2 regions of the Streptomyces sp. GLSS-08 genome follow, and region 2 is predicted to be linked to the other one. Evidence: riboswitches for the same ligand, from Rfam matches in the RefSeq annotation. Region 2 holds a riboswitch; the other holds the start of a gene.

Region 1 (11,811 bases), on a different contig from region 2:
GACATCCGGACCGGTATTTCCGTAGAGGATGACCTCCGGCTGCCCGCGGCAACGAGTGTGATCGTACGAACAGCAGAGCCGAGCACAGAGAAGGGCACATCGTGATCGCCGTACTGGGCCTCGTCGTGGGAGTCGTGGCTGGACTGTTGGTCCGGCCCGAGGTCCCGGCCGTCGTCGAGCCTTACCTTCCGATCGCCGTCGTGGCGGCGCTCGACGCCGTGTTCGGTGGTTTGCGCGCGATGCTCGACGGCATCTTCGACGACAAGGTCTTCGTGGTCTCCTTCCTGTCGAACGTGGTCGTGGCCGCGCTGATCGTCTTCCTGGGCGACAAGTTGGGCGTCGGCGCCCAGCTCTCCACGGGCGTGGTGGTCGTCCTGGGCATCCGGATCTTCTCCAACGCCGCGGCCATCCGCCGGCACGTCTTCCGGGCGTGAGGCCGATGAGCGACGAGGACAAGACACCCAAGAATTCCGGCCCGCCCGAGAGTTCGGAGCACCGCCTGCGCAGGGAACTGCCCGAGGAGGTCCCGGCGGCGCCGACGCCTCCCGGGCCGGAGACGGTCCAGGAGGAGCGGACGAAGGAAGACCCCCCGCTGACCGGCCGTCAGAGGCTGGCCAAGGGGCTGTGGCCGCCCCGGGTGACCCGCGCCCAACTCATCGTGGCGCTGCTGCTGTTCGGCCTCGGGTTCGGCCTGGCCGTGCAGGTGGCGTCCAACAGTGACAGTGGCAGCGCCCTGCGGGGTGCCCGTCAGGAAGACCTCGTACGCATCCTGGATGAACTCGACGACCGTACGCAGCGTCTTGAGGACGAGAAGCAGGGGCTGGAGGACCAGCGCACCGAGTTGCGGAACAGTTCGAACCAGGCCGAGGAGGCTCGTAGGCAGACGGTCGAGAAGGAGAAGCAACTCGGCATTCTCGCGGGCACGGTGGCGGCGCAGGGACCCGGAATCACGGTGACCGTCGACGACACGAAGGGGACGGTCCAGGCGGACATGCTGCTCGACGCGATCCAGGAGTTGCGTGCGGCCGGGGCGGAGGCGATCCAGGTCAACGGCGTGCGGGTGGTCGCCGACACCTATCTGACGGATTCCGGCGGCGGAGTGAGCGTCGACGGGAACAAGATCAAACAGCCTTATCGTTTCAAGGTCATCGGCAAGCCGCAGGACCTGGAGCCGGCGCTCAACATCCCCGGAGGTGTGGTGCAGACGCTGGAGAAGGAGCAGGCCACCGTCACGGTGGAACGCTCGACGAAGATCGTTGTGGACGCCTTGCGAGCGGTGGAGCGGCCTGACTACGCTCGGTCGTCCTCCCCGTGAGCCCCCGGCGCATGGGGGCTCACGGGTCAGGGCATGAGGTTGCGGGGGGTCGGCGCACCGATTGGGTGGTGCGTGGTGGAAACTGTCAGGTGGATACGGACGTTGTGAGGATGTCCGGGTCGACCGGTGTGTTCAATCAGGGTTCGTCCTGCCCCACGGGCGGGTCTGTTTCGGTCAAGGGGAATCGCCCGTGAAGTTGTTTGCGAAGTTGTTCGGCAAGAGCGCACGAGAGGGCAGCGACAACGCGACTGCCCGCCACCGTGCACCGCGCCCCGCGGACGGGGAGGCGCAGAGCGGTGACCGCCCGCTGTTCCGGGACCAGGTCGCTGGTCCGGGCGGTGACATGTCCGGTGGCCAGGGCGCGCGGTCTGTTGACCCTGCCGCGTCCGGCCCCATAGGTTTCGGGGATCCGTCGACCTCGGGTACGGGCGGGGGGTACGCCTCCGGCCCGTACGCGTCACCCGCCCCTGGGGGGCAGCCGCGGCAGGAGGACCCGTCCATGTCGGCCCTGGTTTGCACGAGGTGCGGCAACCGCAACGCGGAGAACAGCCGCTTCTGCTCCAACTGCGGTGCGCCCCTGCGGGGCGGTTCTCCCGCGGAGCGTCCGTCCGAGACGACCTCGACGATCTCCATCTCCGGCCTCGAGGCCTACGACTCCGAGGTGACGGGCCAGACGCAGTCGCCCGCGCTCTCCCCGGAGGCGCAGGCGGCCGTCGACGCGCTGCCGCTCGGCTCGGCGCTCCTCGTGGTGCGCCGCGGCCCGAACTCGGGCAGCCGCTTCCTCCTGGACGGTGAGCTGACGACGGCGGGGCGTCATCCGCAGAGCGACATCTTCCTGGACGACGTGACGGTGTCGCGTCGCCACGTGGAGTTCCGTCGCGCCGCGGACGGCTCGTTCACGGTGGCCGACGTCGGCAGCCTCAACGGCACGTATGTCAACCGGGAGCGGATCGACCAGGTCGCCCTGTCCAACGGTGACGAGGTGCAGATCGGCAAGTACCGGCTGGTCTTCTACGCGAGCCAGCGAAGTATCTGACCGCCCGAACTCCGTCCGGGGGGACCCAGGGAAGGTCCATGCTTCACACACCGAGCGGCGGTGCCGGCAGCGGTACCGCCGCCGCGGACATGATGAGCATCGGCGCGGTGCTGAACGTGCTGCGCGACGAGTTCCCCGAAGTGACCGTCTCCAAGATCAGGTTCCTGGAGACGGAGGGGTTGATCGAGCCGCAGCGGACCCCGTCGGGGTATCGCAAGTTCAGTGCACACGACGTCGAGCGCCTCGGGCACGTCCTGCGGATGCAGCGCGACCACTATCTGCCGCTGAAGGTCATCCGGGAGCACCTGGACGCGCTGGAGCGCGGCGAGGACGTACGCCTGCCCGCCCTGGGGCGTCAGCGCGACGTCGGCGACGGTGAACGGCTCGGAGAGCTCTTCGTCGAGCCGGAGCCGCCCACGGCGGCGCGCATCGGCCGCGACGAGCTGCTGGCCGCCGTCGGGATCGGTGAGCCGGAGCTCGCGGAGTGGGAGTCCTACGGGCTCGTCACTCCACTGCCGGACGGCGGCTATGACGCCGAGACGCTCACTGTCGCCGCGCTCGTGGTCGAACTGGGGCGCTTCGGGATCGAGCCAAGGCACCTGCGTGCGATGAAGGCTGCCGCCGACCGTGAGGCCGGTCTCGTCGACCAGGTGGTGTCCCCGCTGCGGCGCCACCGCAACCCGCAGACCAGGGCTCATGCCGAGGCCCGTACGAAGGAGCTGGCGGGGCTCACGGCGAAGCTCCATGCCGCTCTGGTGCAGACCGCGCTGGGTGTTCGACTTCCCTGAGCGGGGCGTTCGCCGGTGGCGGATCGTCCACCCGTTCTGTGCCCGACTACCCAAACGTCCCGGGCACGGCCTAGGGTTACTGTGTGAACGAGCTCGATGTCGTAGGTGTCCGGGTCGAAATGCCCTCCAACCAACCGATCGTGCTCCTGCGCGAAGTGGGAGGCGACCGTTACCTCCCCATCTGGATCGGGCCGGGGGAGGCGACGGCCATCGCCTTCGCGCAGCAGGGCATGGCCCCCGCGCGACCGCTGACCCACGACCTGTTCAAGGACGTGCTGGAGGCCGTCGGCCAGGAGCTCACCGAAGTGCGCATCACGGATCTGCGTGAGGGCGTCTTCTATGCCGAGCTGGTGTTCGCCAGCGGGGTCGAGGTGAGTGCGCGGCCGTCCGACGCCATAGCGCTCGCGCTGCGCACCGGGACGCCGATCTACGGCAGCGACGGTGTGCTCGACGATGCGGGTATCGCGATCCCGGACGAGCAGGAGGACGAAGTGGAGAAGTTCCGCGAGTTCCTCGACCAGATCTCTCCCGAGGACTTCGGGACCAACAGCCAGTGATGCCCCCGAACGGCGAGAGCCGCGACCGGCACATGCCGCAGGCCGGTGACGCGTTCTACGGCCCCTACGGAGCGCATTCGGCTAGCCTTTCCCCGCGGTGGGGCACGGTAAACCACTCCTAGGGTGATTATCACCCGGCGTGGCGAGTGTGGCGATCGTTGACGCGCCCCGGGCGACTGCCTACCGTCGAGAAGGCAGTTCAAGGACGGAGGTCGGCGTGAGAAGCAGCGGCGACGGTACGGCTGGGGGTGCCCCCGGACGCAGTCTGGGGGAGAGCGGCCCGTACCCGCTTCACGGCAACGCAGCCGGCCCCGCTCCACAGCGGCCGACACCGGTGCCGGACGGAGAGGCGGATTCCGCGGAGATCGGGTATCGCGGCCCCACGGCGTGTGCGGCGGCGGGTATCACCTATCGGCAGCTGGACTACTGGGCGCGCACCGGCCTGGTCGAGCCGAGTGTGCGACCGGCCCACGGCTCGGGGACGCAGCGTCTCTACAGCTTCCGGGACGTCGTGGTCCTGAAGATCGTCAAGCGGTTCCTCGACACGGGCGTGTCCTTGCAGAACATCCGCACCACGGTTCAGCACCTGCGTGAGCGCGGGTTCCGGGACCTGGAGCGGATGACGCTGATGAGCGACGGCGCGACGGTCTACGAGTGCACCTCCCCGGACGAGGTGCACGCGCTGCTCCAGGGAGGCCAGGGCGTCTTCGGGATCGCCGTGGGGGTCGTCTGGCGGGACGTGGAGGCTGCGCTGTCGCAGCTGCACGGCGAGCGGGTGGACACCGGCGAGACCCTCGTCGGACAGAACCCGGCGGACGAACTGGCCCGGCGGCGCAACCGAGCGGTCTGACGTCACCCGGTCCCGCCCGTGCTCCGGCGACGGACGGCGCCTTCGGCGGTTGCCCCCAGCTCGACGAGGCATTGTCAGTGGCGTAGGGCAGCATCGGACACGTGAGAACCACGCCCACGATCCTGCATCTCGACATGGATGCCTTCTACGCCTCGGCCGAGCAGGCGGCCAAGCCGAGCCTGCGCGGAAAGGCCGTGGTCGTGGGCGGGCTGGGTGTACGTGGTGTGGTGGCGACCGCATCGTACGAGGCGCGGGTGTTCGGCGTGCACTCGGCGATGCCCATGGCGCAGGCGCGCAGGCTCGCACCCCACGCCGCCTATCTCGTGCCGCGCTTCGAGCTCTACCGGCAGGTCAGCGAGCAGGTGATGGGTCTGCTGCGGGCGCTGTCGCCGCTCGTGGAGCCGCTGAGCCTGGACGAGGCGTTCGTCGATCTGGAAGCCGGAGGGACGGCGTGGGACGAGACCTCGGCGCGGCTGGTGGCCGGGAAGCTGCGCGCGGACATCAAAGCCGTCACGGGGCTGACCGGTTCGGTGGGGCTCGCCGCTTCCAAGATGCTCGCCAAGATCGCCTCGGAGCAGGCCAAGCCCGACGGCCTCGTGGTGATCGAGCCGGGTTCCGAGCGGGCGCTGCTCGGGCCCATGCCGGTGCGGACGCTGCCCGGCGTGGGGCCCGCGACCGGGGACCATCTGCGGCGGGCCGGGATCACCACGGTCGAGGAGATCGCCGAGGCCGGCGAGGACGAGCTGGTGCGGCTGGTGGGCAGGGCGCACGGGCACGCGCTGTACGCGATGGCGCTGGCGCACGACGAGCGGCCCGTGGTGGCCGAGCGGGAGGCGAAGTCGGTGTCGGTCGAGGACACCTACGAGGTGGACATCCACGACCGCGTGCGGGTCGCCGCCGAGGTGCGGCGGCTCGCCGACCGGTGTGTGCGGCGGCTGCGGGGCGCCGGGCGCTCGGGGCGGACCGTGGTGCTCAAGGTGCGGCGGTACGACTTCTCCACGCTGACCCGGTCCGAGACGCTGCGCGGGCCCACGGACGACCCCTCCGTGGTGCGCGAGGCCGCCGCCCGGTTGCTCGACGCGGTGGACACGACCGGCGGGGTGCGGCTGCTGGGCGTCGGGGTCACCGGGCTGGCCGACTACACGCAGGAGGACCTGTTCGCACAGGCGCAGGCCGCCGCCGGGGAGCTCCTGGCGCAGGAGCAGGCCGAGGAAGACGGGGCGCGGGAAGCGGTCGGGGAGCCGGCCCGGCCGGCCGAGCGGCGCTGGCCCGCCGGGCACGACGTACGGCACGCCGAGTACGGGCACGGCTGGGTCCAGGGCAGTGGACTCGGGCGGGTGACCGTGCGGTTCGAGACGCCGTACTCGCAACCGGGGCGGGTGCGGACGTTCCGGACCGAGGATCCCGCACTGGAGCCGGCGGACCCGCTGCCCCTGGTCGCGGGGGCGCCACAGACCGCGGTCCCGGCGGAGGCCGCCTGGCCGGTGCCGGGTGGGACGGATGCGGAGGAGGTGTCAGGGGGACGGGCCGGTCAGGCCTCGTCCGAACCGGCGAGCGTGCCGAAGTCGCGGTCCGGCGGGGGAGGGGACGCCAGGTCGAGCCCGTAGTGGTGGTAGAGCTGGAGTTCCTGTTCCGGAGAGAGGTGGCGGCCGACACCGAAGTCGGGCGCGTCCTTGATGAGGGCACGGTCGAAGGGGACCCGGAGCGTGCCCTCCACGACCTCGCTGGGCTCCAGCGGCACGAAGGCGTCCCGGCTGAACAGACCCGTGCGTATGGCCGCCCACTCGGGCATCCCGGTGGCGTCGTCGAGGTACACCTCGTCGACCGTGCCGATCTTGGTGCCCTTGCGGTCGAACGCCTTGCGGCCGATCAGGTTGCGCGGATCGATGTCGGTCTGCACGGGCCCTCCTCGTGGGCGCAAAACTCATCCGTAAGCACTACGAAAGAGCACATTCAGGAAGGTGGCCACTCGAAAGCCCGTGCGCTGTCCTCGCTGGTAGGCTGGCAAACGGCTGCTGACCCCGTGCGGGAGAGTCCTCCGGCGAGACCGGAGGCGCCGAAGGAGCAAATCCTCCCCGGAATCTCTCAGGCACACGTACCGCACGGACGAGGTCACTCTGGAAAGCAGGGCGGGTGTCGTCGGCTCCCGTCCTCACCGACGGTGAAAACCGGGTCGTCAGCTACGGCGGGCCGGTGAAGCTCTCAGGTTTGAGATGACAGAGGGGGAGGCCGTCGGGGTACCCGCGTCGTGGTACCCCCCGAAGGTCGCGTCAGACCAGGAGGCCTCCGCAATGACCGCCCATCGCATTCCGCTCTCCGAGCTCGAACAGGGCATCCCCTTCGAGCAGCGCCACATCGGGCCCGACCACGAGGCCCAGGCCAAGATGCTCGCGCAGGTCGGATACGGCTCGCTCGACGAGCTGACGGCCGCCGCGGTGCCGGACGTCATCAAGAACGCCGACGCGCTCGAGCTGCCCGGAGCCCGCACCGAGGCCGAGGTACTGACCGAGCTGCGCTCCCTCGCGGACCGCAACGAGGTGCTCGACTCGATGATCGGCCTCGGTTACTACGGCACCTTCACGCCGCCGGTGATCCTGCGCAACGTCATGGAGAACCCGGCCTGGTACACCGCCTACACCCCCTACCAGCCGGAGATCTCGCAGGGCCGCCTGGAGGCGCTGCTGAACTTCCAGACCGTCGTCGCCGAGCTGACCGGCCTGCCGACGTCCGGCGCCTCGCTGCTCGACGAGGGCACCGCCGCCGCCGAGGCGATGGCGCTGTCCCGGCGCATGGGCAAGAACAAGAAGGGCCTCTTCCTCGTCGACGCGGACACCCTCGCGCAGACCATCGCCGTCATCGAGACCCGCGCCGAGCCGACCGGCGCCGAGGTCGTGGTCGCCGACCTGAGCGAGGGCATTCCGGCCGACGTCGCCGGCCGCGAGATCAACGGCGTACTGGTCCAGTACCCGGGTGCCTCCGGTGCCGTACGCGACATCAAGCCCCTGATCGACCAGGCGCACGAGCTCGGCGCGGTGGTCACCGTCGCCGCGGACCTGCTCGCTCTGACCCTGCTCACCGCGCCCGGCGACCTCGGTGCCGACATCGCGGTCGGTACCACCCAGCGCTTCGGCGTCCCGATGGGCTTCGGCGGGCCGCACGCCGGTTACATGGCGGTGCGCGAGAAGTTCGCCCGCAGCCTGCCGGGCCGGCTCGTCGGCGTGTCCGTCGACGCGGACGGGCACAAGGCGTACCGCCTCGCCCTGCAGACCCGTGAGCAGCACATCCGCCGCGAGAAGGCCACCAGCAACATCTGTACCGCCCAGGTGCTGCTCGCCGTGATGGCGGGCATGTACGCGGTCTACCACGGCCCCGAGGGGCTCAGGACGATCGCCCGGCGTACGCACCGCTACGCCACGATCCTCGCCGCGGGCCTGGAGGCCGGCGGAGTGGAGGTCGTCCACGGCTCCTACTTCGACACGCTGACCGCGCGGGTGCCGGGCCGGGCCGCCGCGATCGTGGCCGCCGCCCGCGAGGGCGGGGTCAACCTGCACCTCGTCGACGCCGACCACGTGTCGATGGCCTGCGACGAGACCACCGGGCGCAAGCAGCTGGGCGCCGTCTGGACCGCCTTCGGCGTCGAGGCCGACATCGAGGCGCTGGACGCGTCGGCCGCCGACACGCTGCCCGAGGCGCTGCTGCGTACCGACGACTACCTCGCGCACCCGGTCTTCCACCTGTACCGCTCCGAGACCGCGATGCTGCGCTACCTGCGCAGGCTCTCGGACCGGGACTACGCGCTCGACCGCGGCATGATCCCGCTGGGCTCCTGCACGATGAAGCTCAACGCGACCACCGAGATGGAGCCGGTCACCTGGCCGGAGTTCGGGCAGCTGCACCCCTTCGCGCCCGCCGAGCAGGCGCAGGGCTATCTGACGCTCATCCGTGAGCTGGAGGAGCGGCTCGCCGAGGTCACCGGGTACGACAACGTGTCGCTGCAGCCCAACGCCGGTTCGCAGGGCGAGCTGGCGGGTCTGCTCGCCGTACGCGGATACCACCGTGCCAACGGTGACGATCAGCGCACCGTCTGCCTCATCCCGTCCTCCGCGCACGGCACCAACGCCGCCAGCGCCGTGATGGCCGGCATGAAGGTCGTCGTCGTCAAGACCGCCGGGGACGGCGAGATCGATGTCGAGGACCTGCGCGCCAAGATCGAGCAGTACCGCGACGAACTGTCCGTGCTGATGATCACGTACCCCTCCACGCACGGCGTCTTCGAGGAGCACGTCACCGACATCTGCGCCCAGGTGCACGAGGCGGGCGGGCAGGTGTACGTCGACGGCGCCAACCTGAACGCGCTGGTCGGCCTGGCCAAGCCGGGGCACTTCGGCGGCGACGTCTCGCACCTGAACCTGCACAAGACGTTCTGCATCCCGCACGGCGGCGGCGGTCCCGGCGTCGGACCGGTCGGCGTACGCGCGCACCTCGCGCCGTACCTGCCGAACCACCCCATGCAGCCGGCGGCCGGCCCGAAGACCGGTGTCGGCCCGGTCTCGGCCGCGCCCTGGGGTTCCGCCGGGATCCTGCCGATCTCCTGGGCGTACGTCCGGCTCATGGGCGGCGAGGGCCTCAAGCGGGCCACCCAGGTCGCCGTGCTGTCCGCGAACTACATCGCCAAGCGGCTGGAGCCGCACTACCCGGTGCTGTACACCGGGCCGGGCGGACTCGTCGCACACGAGTGCATCATCGACCTCCGGCCGCTGACCAAGGCGACCGGTGTGAGCGTCGACGACATCGCCAAGCGCCTGATCGACTACGGCTTCCACGCGCCGACGATGTCGTTCCCGGTCGCGGGGACGCTGATGATCGAGCCGACCGAGTCCGAGGACCTGGTGGAGCTCGACCGGTTCTGCGAGGCGATGATCGCCATCCGCGCCGAGATCGAGAAGGTCGGTTCCGGCGAGTGGCCGGCCGAGGACAACCCGCTGCGCGGGGCGCCGCACACCGCGGCGGCGCTGGGCGGCGACTGGGAGCACGCCTACAGCCGTGCCGAGGCGGTCTTCCCGGGCGCTGTCTCGGCGGCGGACAAGTACTGGCCGCCGGTGCGCCGGATCGACCAGGCGTACGGCGACCGCAACCTGGTCTGTTCCTGTCCGCCGCTGGACGCCTACGACGAGTAGTCGCCGCCGGGCGTACGTCGGGGCCGGTTCGGAGAGTGCGTCTCCGGGCCGGCCCCTCTCGTGCGCGGCGGCTGTCGCAGCAGGCCGCCCGTGCGGCTCAGGCGGCCGTCATCACCTGTCCCGTGCCCAGGGGGCGGTGCGGGGCGATGATCCGACCGTCGGGCAGGAGCTCACCGGTGTCCTCGAAGAGCACGACGCCGTTGCACAGCAGGCTCCACCCCTGTTCCGGGTGATGCGCCACATGGAGGGCGGCTTCCCGGTCGGCGGAGTCGGCTGTCGGACACGGTGGCTGGTGCTGGCACATGGATGGGATCTTTCGCTGGGTCGTGACGTATGAGCTGGCTGTCGTAGCTGTCCTGCGGCTCGGAACGCTGTCCATGGCCGCCCCCCGTCGACAAGTCGGTCTGGTACCAGTGTTGCCCCACGGGCGGCGATCCGCAGGGATTTGGCAGCAGCACTTCTCACAGGTTCATGACGCATCACCCGTGCGGACGGTTCACTCCAACTGCACTGTCTCTTCGGGTGGTTCGGGATAGCCGGATAGGGCTAGTCCGGACGGGGAAACGGGCCCGGCGACTCGTACGAGCGCGGGACAGCCCGGAAGAGCGGAGTGTCCCGCACAGGGCAGCGAAGTGCCCCGCAGCCGGGTCGACGGCTGCGGGGCGCGAGGCGTGACGGCGAGCTGCCGCCGAACCGGGCCCGGGCTTGCCTAGGCGGGCGAACCGAGCAGGGGTGCGGGTGTCACCCGGTGGGTGAGGACGGGCAGGAGTTCGGCGACACGGTGCGGACGGTGCGCCGCGATGCCGGGCGGAGCGGGGGCCAGCGGCACCAGCACATCGGTGGCGAGCGGGTGCCCCGTGCTGCTGTCCGCGACGCAGTCGCCGTGCAGCCACAGCGTGAGCATGTAGAGCTCCGGCACGGACAGGAGGCGCGGCTGGAAGGTCTGCTGCATGTTCTCCGCCTGGCGCAGGGCGCGCTCGGTGGAGGTGACGTACGGGCCCTCGAAGAAGTGGGAGAAGGCCCAGCCGTCGGGGGTCAGCATCGTCTCGGCGGCGGCCACCGCGCGCTCGCCGCCGCGGATCAGAAAGCGCCAGCCGGTGAGGCGGGTGGCGGCGGCGCCGGCGGGCGTGATCCGGTCAAGGACGTATACGGGCAAGGGGAGTTCGGGAGACACCGGTCCCTGGACGTTGCGCAGGGACGGGGTGTGCGCCTCGCGGACAGCGGTGGGGGAACCGAGTGCCGTGAGGACAGAGCGCAGGGCGGGCGCGGGAGCCGGGGGGACGTGCAGCGGCATGGTGGGTCGCCTCTCATTCGACAGGCAGGGTGGCGCGAGGGTGGGGGCGGGGGCGGACGACACTGTCAGCTCTCGGGGTCAGAGGGGCGGATGCGATGACGGCGTGCGCCTACTCTCTGCCTCGTTTGCAGAGTTTATACGACACGTGTTCACACAATGTTTCAGCTAGCTGTTCCGGGTATGAAGAACAAGCGCCTATTCGGTCGGCGAAAGGGGAGTTTGATCCCTGTTTCGTGCGGGCCGCGAGGAGCTGACCTCGGAATACCGCGTCCAAGTGGTCGGCCTGTTCTCGTCGGCGTTTATCACGAGCGCGAACGGGCGTGAAACTGCGCGCGGCACCATGCCTGGTGAATGTGCCCCGGGGTACTCGGCCTCAGCCTAGCGGGCCCGGGGCCAGGCCGGGACGTTATGGATCGCGATGTCGGGGCATCATCCACCGTGACCGTGTAACAGAGCGGCCGGAGCATCGGCCTACCCATCCAAGGAGGGAACTTCGATGGGAGAGAAGGTCGTGGCGGGGTCGTTCGACCTGTCCGATCGACAGCGCTACCGCAGCAAGCTCCAGGAGTGCCTGACGGGACTCGAGAGGTTGCTGGCGGAGGAGCGCTTCGAGCGTCCGCGGAATCTGATGGGCCTGGAGATCGAGCTGAATCTCGCGGGACCGGACGGCATGCCGCGGATGATGAATGCCGAAGTACTCGACAGGATAGCGAGCCGGGATTTCCAAACAGAACTCGCCATGTTCAATCTGGAAGTGAACATAGCGCCACACCGATTGGCGGGGCGGGTTTTCG
Region 2 (11,811 bases):
CCGGGACTCCTTGGCCAGCTTCTCGACCTCGGCCATGTCGACCTGGCCGGTGGCGTCGTCGACGTGGTACGCGACCACGTTGTAGAGCTTGCCGGAGAAGTTGATCTTCATGCCGTGGGTCAGGTGCCCGCCGTGCGCGAGGTTCAGGCCCATGATCGTGTCGCCCGGCTTGAGCAGCGCGAACATGGCGGCCGCGTTGGCCTGGGCGCCCGAGTGCGGCTGGACGTTGGCGTGCTCGGCGCCGAAGAGCGCCTTCACGCGGTCGATGGCGATCTGCTCGATCACGTCGACGTGCTCGCAGCCGCCGTAGTAGCGGCGGCCCGGGTAGCCCTCGGCGTACTTGTTGGTGAGGACCGAGCCCTGGGCCTCCATGACCGCGACCGGAGCGAAGTTCTCCGAGGCGATCATCTCCAGGGTGGACTGCTGGCGGTCCAGCTCGGCGTCGACCGCGGCGGCGACGTCCGGGTCGAGTTCATGAAGGGGCGTGTTCAGAAGCGACATCAGTCGGGAGTCCTTAGCCTGCGGTGAATTCGGTGTACTCGTCCGCGGAGAGCAGGTCGGCCGGCTCGTCCGTGACGCGCACCTTGAACAGCCAGCCACCCTCGAAGGGAGCCGAGTTCACCAGGGACGGGTCGTCCACGACGTCCTGGTTGGCCTCGACGATCTCGCCGGTGACCGGGGCGTACAGGTCGCTGACCGACTTGGTCGACTCCAGCTCGCCGCAGGTCTCGCCCGCGGTCACGGTGTCACCGACCTCCGGGAGCTGGACGAACACGACATCGCCGAGCGCGTTGGCCGCGTGCTCCGTGATGCCGACCGTCGAGACGCCGTCCTCGGCGGCCGACAGCCACTCGTGTTCCTTGCTGTAACGCAGCTGCTGGGGGTTGCTCATGGCCTGAATTCTCCTGTACGCGGGGGAGTGCTGATGAAGCGGGGACGTAGCTGAGCCGGACGGACGCGCCCGGCGCCGCTTCCGGCGCCCGGGGCAGGTGTCCGGCCCGGTACCCGGGCCGGTGTCACTTCCGGCACGTGGCCGGTGCCGAATCCGGTACCCGGGCCGGTGTCGTGGCCGGCGCCAGGGCCGGTGTCACGCGCGGCGCGCGGGGACCAGTGTCACTTCTGGCGCTTGTAGAACGGCAGCGCCACGACCTCGAACGGTTCGTGGCTGCCCCGGATGTCCACACCCACACCGGCCGTGCCGGGAGCGGCGTGCGTGGCGTCGACGTACGCCATGGCGACCGGCTTGCCGAGCGTCGGGGAGGGCGCGCCGGAGGTGACCTCGCCGATCACCTCACCGCCGGCGACGACGGAGTAGCCGGCGCGCGGCACGCGGCGGCCCTCGGCGACGAGCCCGACGAGCACGCGCGGCGGGTCGTCCTGCGCGCGGGCGGCGGCCGCGGACAGGGCCTCCCGGCCCACGAAGTCGCCCTCCTTCTCGAACTTCACGACCCGTCCGAGGCCCGCGTCGAAGGGGGTGAGCGACGTCGTCAGCTCGTGCCCGTACAGCGGCATGCCCGCCTCCAGGCGGAGCGTGTCGCGGCAGGACAGCCCGCAGGGGACGAGTCCGGCCGGGGTGCCCGCCTCGGTCAGCGCCTGCCACAGCTTCTCGGCGTCGGCCGGCGCCACGAACAGCTCGAAGCCGTCCTCGCCGGTGTAGCCGGTGCGCGCGATCAGCGCCGGGACGCCCGCGACCGTGCCGGGCAGACCCGCGTAGTACTTGAGGCCGTCGAGGTCGGCGTCGGTGAGGGACTTGAGGATGCCGGGGGACTCCGGGCCCTGGACCGCGATCAGCGCGTACGCGTCGCGGTCGTCGCGCACCTCGGCGTCGAAACCGGCGGCCCGCTCCGTCAGCGCGTCCAGCACCACCTGGGCGTTGGAGGCGTTCGCGACCACCATGTACTCCTGCTCCCCGAGCCGGTACACGATCAGGTCGTCGAGGATGCCGCCGTCCGGGCGGACGATCATGGTGTAGCGGGCGCGGCCGACCCCGACCGAGGCGATGTTGCCGACGAGGGCGAAGTTCAGGAAGGCGGCGGCCTGCGGTCCGGTGACCGTGATCTCGCCCATGTGGGAGAGGTCGAAGAGACCGGCCCGGGTGCGCACGGCGAGGTGCTCGTCGCGCTCGGAGCCGTAGCGCAGGGGCATGTCCCAGCCGGCGAAGTCGGTCATCGTCGCGCCGAGCGAGCGGTGCAGGGCGTCGAGCGCGGTGTGACGGGGGGCGTTACTGCTCATCGGTGGGGCTCCCAAGGCATGACGGCGAGGTCGTTCCTCCCCATCTGTCATCGGAACCTGAGAGGTTCATCACGACCCGGCGAACCGGTGGTCGTGACTTGCACCTTGGGTGGAGCCACTGGTCAGCGGCCCGCTTTTCAGATGTGCCTCGCCCGCGCGGTAACGGGGCCTGAGAGATTCAAGGGAGGGACTTGCTCCTTCGGCGCCCGGGGACCGATGCCCCGGGACTCTCCCGCGCGGATTCAAGCGGCCGGTATGCAGTTGGCGGGCACATCATTGCACGCATCCGTGAAACCCGGCAGGGGCGCCCTGTCCGGCCGGCGGCAAAGGACCTGTGACCGGTCTGTGGCAGGACGAGGACGGAAACGAGAGGCGTTCCGCATTACCTTCTCTTTACACTCGAATGGGATGGGACTCCGGATCCGAGGGGGAGGACGATCAGGGTGAACAGGACCACGGCGTACGTGACGGGTTCGGGACTCGCGCTGCCCGAACAGCCCGGTGTCCCGGCCCGGGAGGCGTGCGGACCGATGCCGGGACCCGTCGTCCGCGATCTGCGCGAGCGCGCGGGACACAGCCCGCACGGCCTGTCCTTCGGCGCGTCCGACGTGGTCGTGGTGACCGGTCTGCCCGGCAGCGGCAAGTCGACGCTGATGCGCCGGGCCGTGCGCGGCGCGCGCGTCGACTCCCAGGACACCCGCGACCGCTGGGACACCCGGCTGTCCCGCTTCCTGCCGTACGCGCTCTACCGCCCCGTCGTCCGGCTCGCGCACTACACCGGGCTGCACCGCACGCTGCGCTCGGGCGCCGGCGTCGTCGTGCACGACTGCGGCACACAGGTCTGGGTGCGCCGCTGGCTCGCCCGCGAGGCCCGCCGCCGGGGCGGCACCCTGCACCTGCTGCTCCTCGACGTCGCGCCGGACACCGCCCTGGACGGCCAGCGCGAGCGCGGGCGCGGCGTCTCGCGCTACGCGTTCCTGCGCCACCGCCGGGCGGCCGGGTTGCTGCTGCGGTCCGTCGAGAAGGGGGATCTGCCGCAGGGCTGCGGCTCGGCGGTCCTCATCGACCGGGCGGCGGCGGACGTGCTGCGCCGGATCGACTTCGGCGACTGACCCCCCGTACGCGCCCACCGGTTAGGGTTTCCAGCCGGAACAGCGGTTCACAGCAGGCGGTAGACAGATGGACTTCCCGGCACAGGCGTACCCGCACCCCCATCCGCACGGCGGATGGCCAGGCAACGAACTGGAGGAGGTCCTCTCCGCGTCCCTCGGAGTGCCGTCGGCCGGTGCCCGGATCGTCGAGGTCCTCGGCCGCAGCTTCCTGTGGATCCCGCTGCCGAACGGCGGCGGCCCGCACAGCGGACCGCTCGACCTGCCCATGCTGGAGATCGAAGGGCAGGCGTACGTCCCGGTCTTCAGCTCGGAGGAGCAGTTCCGCCAGGCCGTCGGCGCCCACATGGCGTACACGATCGCGCCCGCCGTCGAGTTCGCGCGCGGACTGCCCCCGCAGGTGGGGCTCGCGGTCAACCCGGACGGCGTGGTCGGCGTGCCGCTCCCGCCGCCCGCCGTCGCCGAACTGTGCCGCACCGGGCGGACCCCGCTGGACGGACCCGCGAGCGGCGGCCGGGTCCGGCTGTTCGAACCCGACTGGCAGGACGACCCGGTCGACTTCCTGTCCGCGGCGTCGGCCGAGTTCGCCGCCACCGGTGTGGTGCTGACCGCCCGCCGCTGCCTGGCCAGCATCGAGGGCGGCGACCCGGTGATGTTCGTCGGTGTCGAACTGTCCGAATGGGAGGGCCCGGCACGGACGTACCCGCTGGACGCCCTCGGCCGGGCGCTCGGCCGGGTCCCGGTGGACCGGCCGGTGAACCTGGTCCTCCTCGACGTCGCCCAGGACCCGGTGGGCGACTGGATGCGCGCCCGGGTGCGGCCCTTCTACCTGCGGGAGCACTGAGCGGGCGGGACCCGCGCCGGGCCGGGCACCCGGCGCCACGCCGGCCGGCGAAGCCGTGCGTCAAGTTCCTGTCAGGAACGCCGCTTAAGCTGGTTTCATGGCTCGGTCGAGGTGGTGACGCGCTCCCGGACGGGATGCCGTGCGAACGCCCCGGGGGCGATGGGGGAGTTCATGATGATCTGTTCGCGAAGGGGCGGTTGAGGGTGAGCGCGTCGGGCACGGCCGCGGCCGGGCAGGTCGAGCACATGCTGCGCCAGGTGACTCCCGGGCGCTACGACGCCTACGAGGCGCTCCTCCGCGCGCTCGCGAACCCGTCGAACGGCCAGATCTGGATGCTGCTCTGGCACGGCCAGGCGGGCTCGCCGGACGCCCAGTACGGGAACATGGAGGTGGGCGGCTACGGCTACGCCCCCTGCGTGACCTCGGCTCAGGAGCTGTCCGCCAGCGGCTGGAACCGCTCGTACGAGGTCGTCGACGGCCTGGACGTCGCCCGCACCCTCTACCCCGACCACTTCGGTCTCTGGCTGAACCCGCACGCCCCCGGCGGCGGAGTCGGCATCCCCTGGCTGGACCTGCGGCGCATCGCCACCGGCCTCGAGCGCCAGCCGACGGGACCGCTGCGGCTGTCCGAACCCGGCATCGAGATCCCGCAGTTCTACGCCCTCCTCACGCAGAACGCGCACCGCACCTCCGCCGTGCGCTCGCTGCGCCGCGCCTGGGTGCAGCCCGCCCTCGGCGCGCCCTACCTGGCCATCGGACTCGACGTCTACGACACTTCCCCGTCCGCCGTCGACTCGGTGCGGGCGATGATGCAGCAGTCGATCGGCGCGGTCCCCGACGGGCTGCCCGTGTCGACCGTCGCCATGTCCGACGAGTACGACCCGGTGGCGATGTGGCTGCGCGCCAGGGCGCGGCCCTTCTACGACCGTGAGGCGCACGCGGCGCCCGCCCAGGCGCCGGCGGCCGGCGGGTACGGCTACCCGCAGCCCCGGCCGTACTGACCCCGAAAGCCGTCGCCAGAACGGCGCCCGGCCGCGTCTCTTCGACGTGCCACCGGGCGCTGACCAGCGCGCTCGAAGGCGAAAGGGCGTGATGTCCGCGTTGCGGACGAGGCGACGGGATAACGACCGCCGTGGACCCTTGTGGCCCAATTGCCCCGTGTCCGACCCCCGTTACCCGCCGTCCGGATAACGGAACCCCCCTGCCCGCATCACGTTTAGGCATCCATTCACCGTCAAGTCTGGCAACAGATCGCCGAGGCGTTAAAGACTCCCGGTCCAGGGGTGTTCGCCCCTTTGTACGACGGACTGATCATGCCGCTACAGCGGCACGTGTGGGCCGGCTACCGCCGGTTGAGAGGGGTCCCTGCCAGATGACGGCACCATTGCACGAGCCGACCGCTGAAGCGGCCCCGAGCGCGGCCGAGGAAGCGGCGGTGGTCAGCGCCGATCCGAAGGCGGTTCAAGGACGCTCCCTCGGCCGGATCGCCTGGGAGCGCCTCAAGCGGGACAAGCTCGCACTCACGGGCGGTGTCGTCGTCCTCCTGCTCATCGCGGTCGCGATCCTCGCCCCAGTGATCGCCAACCTGATCGGCCAGGATCCCGAGTCCCACCACGAGGACCTGATCGACCCGCTGTTCTCCACGCCCACCGGCTCGCTGGGCGGCATCAGCGGCGACCACCTCTTCGGCGTCGAACCGGTGAGCGGCCGCGACATCTTCGCCCGCATCATCTACGGAGCCCGCATCTCGCTCCTCGTGGGCTTCCTGTCCGCCCTGGTCGCCGTGGTCCTCGGGACCGTCCTCGGCATCCTGGCGGGCTTCTTCGGAGGCTGGGTGGACGCGGCCATCAGCCGCGTGATGGACGGTCTCCTGGCCTTCCCGCAGCTGCTGTTCATCATCGCCCTCGTCTCGGTCATGCCGAACGAGATGCTGGGCCTGACGGGTACCGGCGTGCGCCTGTTCGTCATGATCCTGGTGATCGGCTTCTTCGGCTGGCCCTACGTCGGACGTGTCGTGCGCGGCCAGACGCTCTCGCTGCGCGAGCGCGAGTACGTGGAGGCGGCGCGGAGCCTGGGCGCCGGGCGGTTCTACATCCTGTTCAAGGAGCTGCTGCCCAACCTCATCGCGCCCATCATCGTGTACACGACGATGATGATCCCGACCAACATCCTCACCGAGGCGGCGCTCAGCTTCCTGGGCGTCGGCGTCAAGCCGCCGACCGCCTCATGGGGACAGATGCTCTCCTCGGCGATCGACTACTACGACTCGGATCCCATGTACATGGTGATCCCCGGTGTGGCGATCTTCATCACCGTGCTCGCCTTCAATCTCTTCGGCGACGGCGTGCGTGACGCGCTGGACCCGAAGGCTTCCCGCTGAACAGCCGTACCCCCGGGGCCTGTGACTCATTCACAGGCCGCCTACATCATTTCGGAGGATCCGAGATCGTGACTACCCAACGCACTTCAGGGCGGCGCAAGCAGGCCGTGGCCGCAGCTGCCGTGGTCGCAGCACTGCTGAGCACGGCTGCGTGCGGCGGCGGCGACGACAGCAAGGGCGACGGCAAGAGCGGCGGCGCGGCCGGCTTCAACGCCGGTAACAACAAGGTCGCCAACGCCTCGTCGAAGAAGGGCGGCGAGCTGAAGTTCGCGAGCGCCCAGGACGCCGACTCGTGGGACACCACGCGCGGCTACTACGGCATGGCGTGGAACTTCATGCGCTACTACAGCCGCACGCTCATCACGGGCAAGGCCGAGCCGGGCAAGGCGGGTGCCGAACTCACCCCGGACCTCGCCACGGGCCTCGCCAAGGTCACGGACGGCGGCAAGACCTACACGTACACGCTGCGTGACGGGGTCACCTGGGAGGATGGCAAGCCCATCACCTCCAAGGACGTCAAGTACGGCATCGAGCGCCAGTGGGCGCAGGACGTGCTGTCGGGCGGCCCGGTCTACGTGAAGGACATCCTGGACCCGAAGAGCCAGTACAAGGGTCCCTACAAGGACAAGTCCAAGGACAAGCTCGGCCTGAAGGCGATCGAGACGCCGGACGACAAGACGATCGTCTTCAAGCTGCCGAAGGCGAACTCGGACTTCGAGGACATGCTCGCGCTGGCCTCGTCCGCGCCGGTGCGCCAGGACAAGGACACCAAGTCCAAGTACGGCCTGCACCCGTTCTCCTCGGGCCCCTACAAGTTCGAGGGCTACACCCCGAACAAGAGCCTGACGCTGGTCCGCAACACCGAGTGGAAGCAGTCCTCGGACCCGATCCGCAAGGCGCTGCCGGAGAAGATCTCGATCAAGTTCTTCACCAACGCCAACGACCTGGACCAGCGCCTGATCGCCGGCGACTACGACCTGGACCTCGCCCAGACCGGTCTGTCGCCGCAGGGCCGCACCACCGCCCTGAAGCAGCACAAGGGCAACCTGGACAACCCGGTCTCCGGCTACATCCGTTACGCGGTCTTCCCGCAGACGGTCAAGCCGTTCGACAACGAGCACTGCCGCAAGGCCGTGATCTACGGCGCCGACCACAAGTCGCTGCAGACCGCGCGCGGTGGCCCGGTCGCCGGCGGTGACATCGGCACCAACATGCTCCCGCCGTCCGTCCCGGGCTCCGAGGGCCAGAAGTACGACCCGTACGGCGCCACCAAGAACGACGGCGCCGCGGACATCACCAAGGCCAAGGAAGAGCTCAAGGCCTGTGGCAAGCCGAACGGCTTCAAGACCACGATCGCGGTCCGCAACAACAAGCCCGTCGAGGTCGCGACCGCCGAGTCCCTCCAGGCGTCGCTGAAGAAGATCGGCATCACCGTCGACATCGAGCAGTTCGACGGCGCGCAGACCACCGGCATCATCGGAAGCCCCTCCAACGTGAAGAAGAAGGGCTTCGGCATCATCATCATGGGCTGGGGTCCGGACTTCCCGACCGTCCAGGGCTTCGGTCTCCCGCTGTGGTCCGGCAAGTACATCCTGGAGAGCGGCAACAACAACTTCGCGATGATCGACGACAAGACCATCAACGGTCTCTTCGACGACTACGTGAACGAGCTCGACGAGGGCAAGAAGACCGAGCTGGCCACGGAGATCAACCACAAGGTCATGGAGGGCGGTTACTACCTGCCCTTCGTCTTCGAGAAGTTCATCAACTGGCGCTCGAACCGGCTGACCAACGTCTACACGACGGACAACTACAGCGGTCAGTTCGACTTCGTCAACCTCGGCGTGAAGTAATCCCGACCGGCGCACCCGCCATAAGGCACGAAAGGCAGGTGAAGGCCGGAGCGGCGTGAACCGTGGGCCACCGGAAGACCTCCGGTGGCCCACGGCCCCGCCGTCGGGCCGAGAGCAGTGCTCGCTTACCTCATCAGGCGGCTCTTCGCCGCCGCAGTGATGCTGGTGGTCATCATTCTGGTGGTCTTCGGCATCTTCTTCCTCGTCCCACGGTGGGCGGGCGTCGACCCGGCCACGATGTTCGTGGGCAAGCAGGCCGACCCCGCAGCCATCGAAGGCGTGCGGGAGAAGCTCGGTCTGGGCGACCCGATCTTCGTCCAGGTGTGGGAGTTCTTCAAGGGCATCTTCGCGGGACGCACGTACTCGTCCGGCGGTGACGTCACGAACTGCGCCGCGCCGTGCTTCGGCTACTCCTTCCGCAGCGAGCAGGCCATCTGGCCGCAGATCACCGACCGCTTCCCAGTGACCCTGGCTCTCGCGCTCGGTGCCGCCGTTCTGTGGCTGATCTTCGGTGTCGCGGCGGGTGTGCTGTCCGCGCTCAAGCGCGGCTCCTTCTGGGACCGCGGCGCGATGATCGTCGCCCTCGCCGGCGTCTCGCTCCCCATCTACTTCACCGGTCTGCTGTCCCTGGCGATCTTCAGTTACGGGCTCGGCTGGCTCGACGCCCAGTACGTCCCGATCGCCGACGGCTTCGGCGGCTGGTTCGGCGGCATGCTCCTGCCCTGGATCACGCTCGCCTTCCTCTACGCGGCGATGTACGCCCGGATCACCCGGGCCACGATGCTCGAGGTCATGGGCGAGGACTACATCCGTACCGCCCGTGCCAAGGGGCTGGCCGAGCCGACCGTCATCGGCAAGCACGCCATGCGCTCCACGATGACGCCGATCCTGACCATGCTCGGCATGGACCTCGGCGCCCTCATCGGCGGCGCGATCCTCACCGAGACCACGTTCAGCCTCCCCGGCCTCGGGCAGGCGGTGCTGAAGGCGATCAGCGACAAGGACCTGCCCGTCATCCTCGGGGTCACCCTGATCACCTCTCTCGCGGTGATCGTCGCCAACCTCGTCGTGGACATCCTGTACGCCGTGATCGACCCCCGAGTGAGGCTCGCATGACCGAACTCAGCAAGAGCGGAGCAGCGGTCGGCGAGCCCGTCACGAACTCGCCCGCACCGTCCGCCTTCCTCGAAGTCCGCGACCTGAAGGTCCACTTCCCGACCGACGACGGCCTGGTCAAGTCCGTCGACGGGCTCAGCTTCACGCTGGAGAAGGGCAAGACCCTCGGCATCGTGGGCGAGTCCGGCTCCGGCAAGTCGGTGACCTCGCTCGGCATCATGGGCCTGCACACCGCCGGCCAGTACGGCAAGCGCAAGGCCCAGATCTCCGGCGAGATCTGGCTGAACGGCACGGAACTGCTGTCGGCCGACCCGGACTACGTGCGCAAGCTGCGTGGCCGCGAGATGGCGATGATCTTCCAGGACCCGCTGTCGGCGCTGCACCCGTACTACACGATCGGCCAGCAGATCGTGGAGGCGTACCGCATCCACCACGACGTCGACAAGAAGACCGCGAAGCGCCGCGCCGTCGAGATGCTCGACCGCGTCGGCATCCCGCAGCCGGACAAGCGCGTCGACAGCTACCCGCACGAGTTCTCCGGCGGTATGCGCCAGCGCGCGATGATCGCGATGTCGCTGGTCAACAACCCCGAACTGCTCATCGCGGACGAGCCGACGACCGCTCTGGACGTCACCGTCCAGGCGCAGATCCTCGACCTCATCCGGGATCTGCAGAAGGAGTTCGGCTCCGCGGTCATCGTGATCACCCACGACCTGGGCGTCGTCGCCGAGCTGTCCGACGACCTCCTGGTGATGTACGGCGGCCGTTGCGTCGAGCGCGGTCCGGCGGAGAAGGTGTTCTACGAGCCCCGGCACCCCTACACCTGGGGGCTGCTCGGCTCGATGCCGCGGCTGGACCGCGAACAGACGGAGCGCCTCATCCCGGTCAAGGGTTCCCCGCCCTCGCTCATCAACATCCCGTCCGGCTGCGCCTTCAACCCGCGCTGCCCGTACGCGGACGTCCCCAAGGACAACGTCACCCGCACGGTCCGCCCCGAGCTGTCCGAGGTGGGCAGCAGGCACTGGGCCGCCTGCCACATGACGCAGGAGCAGCGGGAGCGGATCTGGACCGAAGAGATTGCGCCCAAGCTGTGAGTGAGAACGCAGAGGACAAGGCAGTGAGCATCCCTGCACAGAGCGGCGGCGCGACCCTCACGAAGGGCGCCGCCCCCGGCGAGACCCTGCTCAAGGTGACCGGCCTCAAGAAGCACTTCCCCATCCGGAAGGGTCTTCTGCAGCGCCAGGTCGGCGCGGTGCGGGCCGTCGACGGCATCGACTTCGAGGTGCGCGCGGGGGAGACCCTGGGCGTGGTGGGCGAGTCGGGCTGCGGCAAGTCGACGATGGGCCGGCTGATCACGCGGCTGCTCGAACCGACCGCGGGCAAGGTCGAGTTCCAGGGCAGGGACATCACGCACCTCGGCGTCGCCGGTATGCGGCCGATGCGGCGTGACGTCCAGATGATCTTCCAGGACCCGTACTCGTCGCTGAACCCGCGCCACACCATCGGTACGATCGTCGGCGCTCCCTTCAAGCTCCAGGGTGTCACGCCCGAGGGCGGCATCAAGAAGGAAGTCCAACGGCTGCTGTCGGTCGTGGGTCTCAACCCCGAGCACTACAACCGCTATCCGCACGAGTTCTCCGGCGGCCAGCGCCAGCGCATCGGCATCGCCCGCGCGCTCGCGCTCAACCCGAAGCTGGTCGTGGCGGACGAGCCGGTCTCGGCGCTCGACGTGTCGATCCAGGCGCAGGTCGTCAACCTCCTGGACGACCTCCAGCAGGAGCTGGGCCTGACGTACGTGATCATCGCGCACGACCTCTCGGTGGTGCGGCACGTCTCGGACCGGATCGCGGTGATGTACCTCGGCAAGATCGTCGAGCTGGCGGACCGCGAGTCGCTCTACAAGGCGCCGATGCATCCGTACACCAAGGCGCTGATGTCGGCCGTGCCGATCCCCGACCCGGCGCGGCGCAACGCCAAGAGCGAGCGCATCCTGCTCAAGGGCGACGTGCCCTCGCCGATCTCGCCGCCGAGCGGCTGCCGCTTCCACACGCGGTGCTGGAAGGCGACGGAGATCTGCACAACGACCGAACCGCCGCTCCTGGAGCTCAAGGCCGGCCAGCAGGTCGCCTGCCACCACCCGGAGAACGCCGAGGACCAGGCGCCGCAGGACACGGTGCTGCTGTCGGTGGCGCGGGAGGCGGTCGAGCTGGTGCCGGACGCGGTGCTGGCAAAGACGTCGTCGGTCGCGGTGCAGGCCTCCCTCAAGGGCGCCGGCTC

What was found. Region 2 has a riboswitch for glycine ahead of gcvT (glycine cleavage system aminomethyltransferase GcvT). Riboswitches for the same ligand answer to the same signal wherever they lie in the genome.
Region 1: another riboswitch for glycine. It lies ahead of gcvP (aminomethyl-transferring glycine dehydrogenase); the one in region 2 lies ahead of gcvT (glycine cleavage system aminomethyltransferase GcvT).

The regions. Positions count from the first base shown of each region.
Region 1 covers NZ_JBWJAQ010000034.1:4,384-16,194, forward strand. The annotation lists gene AC0ZLC_RS33015 (DUF881 domain-containing protein) at 1-105, shown strand, start outside; gene AC0ZLC_RS33020 (small basic family protein) at 102-434, shown strand; gene AC0ZLC_RS33025 (DUF881 domain-containing protein) at 440-1,315, shown strand; gene AC0ZLC_RS33030 (FHA domain-containing protein) at 1,377-2,351, shown strand; gene ftsR (transcriptional regulator FtsR) at 2,390-3,139, shown strand; gene AC0ZLC_RS33040 (bifunctional nuclease family protein) at 3,223-3,696, shown strand; gene AC0ZLC_RS33045 (MerR family transcriptional regulator) at 3,914-4,546, shown strand; gene AC0ZLC_RS33050 (DNA polymerase IV) at 4,648-6,153, shown strand; gene AC0ZLC_RS33055 (PRC-barrel domain-containing protein) at 6,078-6,446, opposite strand; glycine riboswitch at 6,563-6,657, shown strand; gene gcvP (aminomethyl-transferring glycine dehydrogenase) at 6,838-9,723, shown strand; gene AC0ZLC_RS33065 (DUF5999 family protein) at 9,821-10,027, opposite strand; gene AC0ZLC_RS33070 (hypothetical protein) at 10,433-11,017, opposite strand; gene AC0ZLC_RS33075 (glutamate-cysteine ligase family protein) at 11,514-11,811, shown strand, end outside.
Region 2 covers NZ_JBWJAQ010000024.1:61,614-73,424, reverse strand. The annotation lists gene glyA (serine hydroxymethyltransferase) at 1-501, opposite strand, end outside; gene gcvH (glycine cleavage system protein GcvH) at 515-892, opposite strand; gene gcvT (glycine cleavage system aminomethyltransferase GcvT) at 1,114-2,232, opposite strand; glycine riboswitch at 2,267-2,379, opposite strand; glycine riboswitch at 2,380-2,477, opposite strand; gene AC0ZLC_RS30180 (AAA family ATPase) at 2,670-3,344, shown strand; gene AC0ZLC_RS30175 (enhanced serine sensitivity protein SseB) at 3,412-4,185, shown strand; gene AC0ZLC_RS30170 (enhanced serine sensitivity protein SseB C-terminal domain-containing protein) at 4,389-5,186, shown strand; gene AC0ZLC_RS30165 (ABC transporter permease) at 5,558-6,565, shown strand; gene AC0ZLC_RS30160 (ABC transporter substrate-binding protein) at 6,634-8,418, shown strand; gene AC0ZLC_RS30155 (ABC transporter permease) at 8,536-9,534, shown strand; gene AC0ZLC_RS30150 (ABC transporter ATP-binding protein) at 9,531-10,628, shown strand; partial or broken gene AC0ZLC_RS30145 (ABC transporter ATP-binding protein) at 10,652-11,761, shown strand.